One region of the Aeromicrobium sp. CF3.5 genome, then DNA from elsewhere that is predicted to be linked to it. Evidence: riboswitches for the same ligand, from Rfam matches in the RefSeq annotation. Region 1 holds a riboswitch; the other holds the start of a gene.

Region 1 (3,201 bases):
GACACCGGCGATGCACAGCAGATCATCGGTCATGGGTCAGCCTCCCTGGACGGCGCGGACGATCTCGACGTGATCCCCGGCGCGGAGAGACGTCGTGCACCACTGCCCGCGGGGGACCACCGAGTCGTTGACGGCGACCGCGACTCCGCGAGGCCTGCCGTCGTCGGCGCACCTGGCCGGACCGGACGACAGCTCGATGACGATCTGCTCGAGCGAGGTGTCGGGCGCGAGCTGGCGGGCCTCGCCGTTGATGTGGACGGTCAGTGCGGTCATCTGGTCTCCTTCGTGCAGAATCTCATCGGGTCGGCTGTCGACCACAACTCGTCGAGGGGGCGCTGCGCGAAGATCGCGTCGCAGGCGTCGGACGTGAGGGCGGCCAGCAAGATGCCGTTGCGATAGTGGCCGGTGGCCAGAATCAGCCCCGGAGTAGCGGTCTGGCCGAGCAGTGGCAGGTTGTCCGGACTGCCCGGCCGGGCGCGCGCGGCGAGCTCGGCGATGGGTAGCTCGTCGAGGCCCGGAATGATGGCGCGCGCGTCGCGCAGCAGTCCGAAGACGCCACCGACGGTGGACTGCCGGTCGTCGGGAAGCTCTTCGGAGGTGGCCCCGATGATGATCTCGCCGCTGGGCCGCCACACGACGTAGACGGGACGTTGCTGCACGAGCCCACGCACGATGCGGGCTTCACCGATCCACCCTGCGTCGCGACCGTCGAGGCGGACGATCTGTCCCTTGACCGCACGTGTGGGAGCCTCGACCCCTTCCAGCGGGGCAACCAGTGCGCGAGTTGCATGTCCTGCGGCGACCACGACGCGGTCCGCCAGATGGGTGACTCCCTCAGTGTCGACAGCGCCGACCACCGCGCCGGCGGAGTCCGTGAGAAGCCGAGCCGCAGCGACCGAGAACGTCGTGACGCCGAGCCGGGCAAGGTTCTCGCGCAGCGCCCGGTGGAGGGCACGCGGGTCGACCTGGTGGTCGCCCGGGACCCAGTAGGCGCCTGCGATCCGGGGTCCGAGCAAAGGCTCGCGGTCGCGTGCCCCGGCGACGGCCAGCTCTTCGACCTCGAGTCCCCAGCGTCGCTGGACCTGACACAGCCGGTCCAGCTGTTGGGCATCGCCCACGTCATAGGCGACGGAGAGGATCCCGCTCGTGCAGAAGCCGATGTCCATGCCGGAGGCGTGCTCGACCTCGGCCGCGAATGCCGGCCACCGGGCTGCCGACGCCACGTTGAGCCGCACGAGGTCGTGCTCGCCGAAGTCGGCTTCGGTGACAGGCGCCAGCATCCCCGCCGCGGCGTAGGAGGCACCCGCACCCGGATGCGGGTCCAGGCAGGTCACCGCGAGGCCTGCGACCCGCGCCCGCCACGCGGCGATGGCGCCGACCACGCCGTGGCCGATCACGAGTACATCGGTGCCGGACAGCACCATCATCGCTCCCTTCGCTGGCATGATCCAGATCAGGTTCAGCGGTCGGCGTATGTGCCCTCTCAGCCCCGATCGTCCCCGGGCTCCCGCGCGCCGCCCACCCTACGCCGCGAACATCCGGTCTGGACACGCCCAGTCATGACGGAGGAATGCTCCACCCATGGTTTCGGACGGTGTCCGTGAGGGATGCGGGGTGCACGTGACGACCACGACGAACGACACGCGGCGGGTCCGGGCAGCGGGTGGGCAGTCCTGGCAGCACGCCGCCGAAAAGGCCCTGCAGGGTGGTCAGAAACGTGACATGGTAAGCACCGCGAGATTGGAGGTAACGGTGCACGGACCTCGCACGAGCAAGACCGTCAGGTCGGCGTCGTTTGCCTTGGTGACTTCACTGGCTGCTGCGGTGGTCGCGGCCACAGGGGTCCTCGACCTCCTCACAGGATCGGTCAACGTCTCTACTCGGTGGACCATCTTGATCATTGCCCTGGCCGTGACGGCGGCGGGCCTGCCGGCCGCGCTCGGCGAACGGTTCCCACCGTGGGCGGCGCTCGCCGCGTGCTGGCTGTTCATCGGGGTCACAGCCCTGCAGACCGCGCAGGCCGCCGACGTCACCATGGCGGTGAACAACCTCGTGCTCTACCCCATGATGAGCTGCTACCTGGGGTGGTTCTTCGACCATCGAACCGCTCGAACCAGCGTCGCCGCGATGTTCCTGCTGTCTGGATCGGCTGTCTGGATCGGCGGCATCGGGAGCCTGTTCGCGACCTGGGCGAACCTGGTACTTGCGTCGACCTTCTGTCTCGAAGCCGCCCTGTACCTGCGCGCGAAGCTGGACCGGCAGATTGAGACCGACCCACTCACCGGCGCGCTGAACCGCAACGGGCTTGCCTCACGGCTCAGTCACGAGCTCGCCGACACGGCCCGCACGCGCGCACCCCTGGCGGTCGTGGCCATTGACCTCGACGGGTTCAAGGCAATCAACGATCGGTTCGGGCACGCCGCCGGCGACCAGATGTTGATCGTCATGGTGGCACACCTCGAGCACGCCACACGTCGCCGTGACTCGATCGCTCGCACGGGCGGCGACGAGTTCGTGCTACTTCTCCCGAACACCACTCTGACACGGGCCAAGGACCTGCTCGACCGCCTCCAAGTCGATTCGAGTGTCCCCTGGACGTACGGCCTCGTCGAGGCCCAACCATCTGACACCGAGGAAAGTCTCATTGCCCGGGCCGACGGCGACCTGTACCTGCATAAAAAGCCCCAAGAGTTCGACACGTCAATCGATCCCTTGCACTAGCAGCCGCAGAGCCTGTTCCGCGGGGGCTGGTCGAGTGATCGCTGCCGGCTACGGTCGCAGGGCCTGAAGCCGCTGGAGGGCCTCGTCGATGACCGATTCGGTCTTGCAGAACGCCCAGCGCACCAGCGGCCGCCCGGCCTCCTTGTCGTCGTAGAACACCTGGTGGGGGACCGCCACCACGCCGCAGCGCTCGGGCAGGGACAGGCAGAATTCCAGGCCGTCCTCGAAGCCCAAGGAGCGGATGTCGGTGGTCGCGAAGTAGGTGCCATCGGGCACGAACACGTCGAATCCGATGTCGGCCAGTCCGGCGCACAGCTGGTCGCGTCTGGCCTGCAGGGTGCGGCGGAGATCGCCCGTGATGGCCTCGGCGTCGTCCAGGGCGGCCGCGATCGCGGGTTGCAGGGGCGATCCCGACGTGAAGGTGAGGAACTGCTTGGCGCCCGTCATGGCGCGCACCAGACCGGCCGGTCCGCTCGCCCA
Region 2 (3,201 bases), on a different contig from region 1:
GCGCAGACCCAGGAAACGACCGCTGCGCCCGCAAGTCCACCGGAGCGGAGGGCGCGCAGGTCGTCGGGGACGATCCCGCCGATCGCGACCGCTGGCAGCGCGCAGCTGCGGGCGAGGGCGGCGACACCCTTGACGCCCAACGTGGGAGGGGCGTCGAACTTCGAACCGGTCTGGCGCACGATGCCGATGCCGACGTACCCGACCCCGGCCGGGCTCGTCTCGGCCGCAGCCAGATCTTCTGGAGTGTTCGCGGTCAACCCGATCACCGCATCAGGCCCGACCAGGGCGCGCACCTCCTCGACGGGCAGGTCCTGCTGGCCCACGTGCACGCCGGTGACCCGTGCGCCCCGGGCACGGGCGGCCAGGAACACGTCGACCCGGTCGTTGACGAACAGGGCGACGTGCGCGGGCAGTCGCCGGGACAGGGCTTCGACGAGGCGCACCACGTCGTGGACATCAGCGTGCTTCTCGCGCACCTGCACAGCCGTCACCCCGCCCGCGACGGCTTCGACGACGACATCCACCAAGTCACGGCCACCACGTTCGACCTGCGCAGCATCGGTCACCAGGTAGATGGACAGGTCCATCTACGACACCCGTCCGTGGCTCGTCACCGTGTCGGCGTCGATCACGCTGAGCGTGTCCAGCAACGCCACCACGAACGAGCCCGGCCCCTCGACCCGGGCTGCGGCCAGCTCCCCGGCGATCTCGTAGGCGGTGCACGCCGCGATGGTGGCCAGCAGCGGGTTCTCGCCGACCGCGACGAACGCTGCCGTGACCGCGCCCAACGCGCACCCGGCGCCGGTGATCGTGGTGAACAGCTCGGTGCCGTTCGCGACCCGCACCACCGTGGCTCCGTCGGTGATCAGATCCACCTCGCCCGACACCGCGACGACCGCGCCCGACGAGCGGGCGATCTCGACCGCTGCGTCGCGGGCCGCCTCAACCTCGTCGACCGCGTCCACACCGCGTGCACCGGAACCGGATCCCGCCAGGGTGCGGATCTCCGAGGAGTTCCCGCGCACCACCGTCGGACGCAGCTCCAGCAGCTGCTGAGCGAGCGCGGTGCGGATCGGCAGCAACCCGACACCCACCGGGTCGAGCACCCAGGGGGTGCCTGAGGCCGAGGCAGCGCGGGCCGCTTCGACCATCGCCTCGCGCTGCTCGCCCGAGGGCGTACCCAGGTTGATCAGCACCGCCCCAGCGGCCTGCGCCAGGACACCGGCCTCGCCGGGAATGTCGACCATCGCGGGGCTCGCTCCCACCGCGAGCACTGCGTTGGCGACGAGATTCGTGGTCACCGTGTTGGTCAGGCACTGGACCAACGGCCCGTGGGTCCGGACCTGGGACAACAGGTCGCCGGTGGTGTTCAGCAGGTCGGTAGGCGTACGCGTCATGCGCGACATCCCTTCGCTAGTTCTAGCTAGATCAGGTTCGACGGGTGTGATCTCAGCCCCGCAGGGCACCCCGTGTCAGGTGGTGATGCCCAGCCTACGGTGCGACCAGCTGCGCTGTCCTCGTACTCGACGCTGCGTGTCTGCCCGACGGGGTAGCGTCGAGTCATGGCAACCAGGAAGTGGTCAGACCTGACGACCGGTCAGCAGCGAGCGGTGTTCGCTGCGGGCGCGGCCGAGGCGATCGTCACCATCGCGGCGTTGCGAGATCTCGCTCGACGGCCTGCGACCACGGTTCGGGGCCCCAAGGTGATCTGGGTGCTCGCGTCCTTCGTCCAGCCCGTGGGCCCGTTGGCGTACTTCGCGGCGGGTCGGCGCTCGACGTGACCGGTGGCCGAGACCGCGACGACGTTGGGCGGCCCAGACAGAGCCGGCCTCGCGACGCCCTCGGTCGTCCTCTCCCTTACGGGGCCGTGGGTGTCGAGCCCGTTTCTGAGGAACCGCTCCCGGCGCTGGAGACGGTGGACGTGGCTCGCAGGCTGCTGGACGAGGGCAGGCCCTTCGCTGCTCACGAGGTCCTGGAGGCTCGCTGGAAGGACGCCCCACCAGCCGAGCGTGACCTGTGGCAGGGACTTGCGCAGGTGTGCGTCGGCCTGACCCACGCCGCACGCGGCAACACCGTCGGAGCGGCCCGCCTCCTCGAGCGTGGCGCGGGGCGGGTGCAGGCCTATGCGGTCGGCGACGGCCCGACCTACGGGCTCGACCTGACGGCCGTCATCGCTTGCGCGCTCGACCAGGCGGCCGACGAGAGCTGAGTCGTTCCGACCGCTCGAGGCCCTCGGGTGGTCAGGCGTCGGTGGCGATGAACTCACGCAGCACGCGTGCAAAGCGTTCCGGATCGTCGAGGTGCGGAAAGTGTCCGGCCCCCTCGAACAGCTCGACCCGGCAGTCGGGGAGCTCGCGCTCCACGCTGCGCGCGTGCTCGACGGGGATCATCCGGTCCTTCGTGCCCCACACGATCATGGCCGGGATCGGCAGCGCGTCCCCGAGGTGGTCGTGGGCGCTGATGCTCTGCCCGCCGATGTCGATGACGGCGCGGGTGGTGGCGAGGAAGGCGACCCGGCTCTCGCGATCGCCCAGGGAGCTGAAGCCCTGCCAGATCGCGTTGACGTCGGCGCCCGGCTTCCAACCCAGCTTCGAGGCGCCGCGCCCCAGCGCCTCGACCCGCGAGAGAACGGGGGCGGACGCGACGACGCTGAGCACCTGGGCCGCGCCGGGCAGGGTCGCCGACCGCAGGATCAGGTTCACCTCGCGCCCGAGGCCACCGCTGGAGACCAGGACGAGTCGCTCGACCCGCTCGGGGAAGAGGTAGAAGAACTGCATCGCGATGCCACCGCCGAGGGAGTGCCCCACCAGCGTGACCCGGTCGACCCCGAGGTGGTCGAGCAGGTCGCGCATGGCCGCGGCGTGCGCGCTGAGCGAGTAGTCCCCCAGCGGCTTGGCCGACTCGCCGTGCCCGAAGAGATCGGGCGCGATCACGCGGTGGTCGTCGTCCATCGCGTCGACCAGGTGGGACCACTGCTGCTGCGACCCGAGGATGCCGTGGATGAACAGCACGACCGGACCGGAGCCGCTGTCGATGTAGGACAGCTCGTGACGGTGCAGCACGACCGTCTGCGAAGTCATGCGCGCCATGATGGGGATCCCTCGCAGTGATCGTGGATCGGACGTCGTGATCGTATCGCTCCAGCACGGAGGGGACGCGGTGACTGAGCAGCTGTCCGTGCGCGGTGCGTCACGATGGGGT

What was found. A riboswitch is a leader RNA that binds a small molecule or an ion and turns the genes downstream of it on or off. The one in region 1 is predicted to bind thiamine pyrophosphate.
Region 2: it holds a riboswitch for thiamine pyrophosphate, as region 1 does, so the genes downstream of both, thiM (hydroxyethylthiazole kinase) here and thiO (glycine oxidase ThiO) in region 1, are expected to answer to the same signal.

The regions. Positions count from the first base shown of each region.
Region 1 covers NZ_JBIMEZ010000005.1:247,159-250,359, forward strand. Annotated here, with positions in the region: gene ACHAA3_RS11560 (thiazole synthase) at 1-33, opposite strand, end outside; gene thiS (sulfur carrier protein ThiS) at 37-273, opposite strand; gene thiO (glycine oxidase ThiO) at 270-1,445, opposite strand; TPP riboswitch at 1,414-1,521, opposite strand; gene ACHAA3_RS11575 (diguanylate cyclase domain-containing protein) at 1,804-2,721, shown strand; gene ACHAA3_RS11580 (pyridoxal phosphate-dependent aminotransferase) at 2,770-3,201, opposite strand, start outside.
Region 2 covers NZ_JBIMEZ010000003.1:343,923-347,123, reverse strand. Annotated here, with positions in the region: gene ACHAA3_RS08540 (bifunctional hydroxymethylpyrimidine kinase/phosphomethylpyrimidine kinase) at 1-587, opposite strand, end outside; gene thiM (hydroxyethylthiazole kinase) at 588-1,397, opposite strand; TPP riboswitch at 1,389-1,480, opposite strand; gene ACHAA3_RS08530 (PLD nuclease N-terminal domain-containing protein) at 1,563-1,781, shown strand; gene ACHAA3_RS08525 (DUF309 domain-containing protein) at 1,922-2,209, shown strand; gene ACHAA3_RS08520 (alpha/beta fold hydrolase) at 2,241-3,080, opposite strand.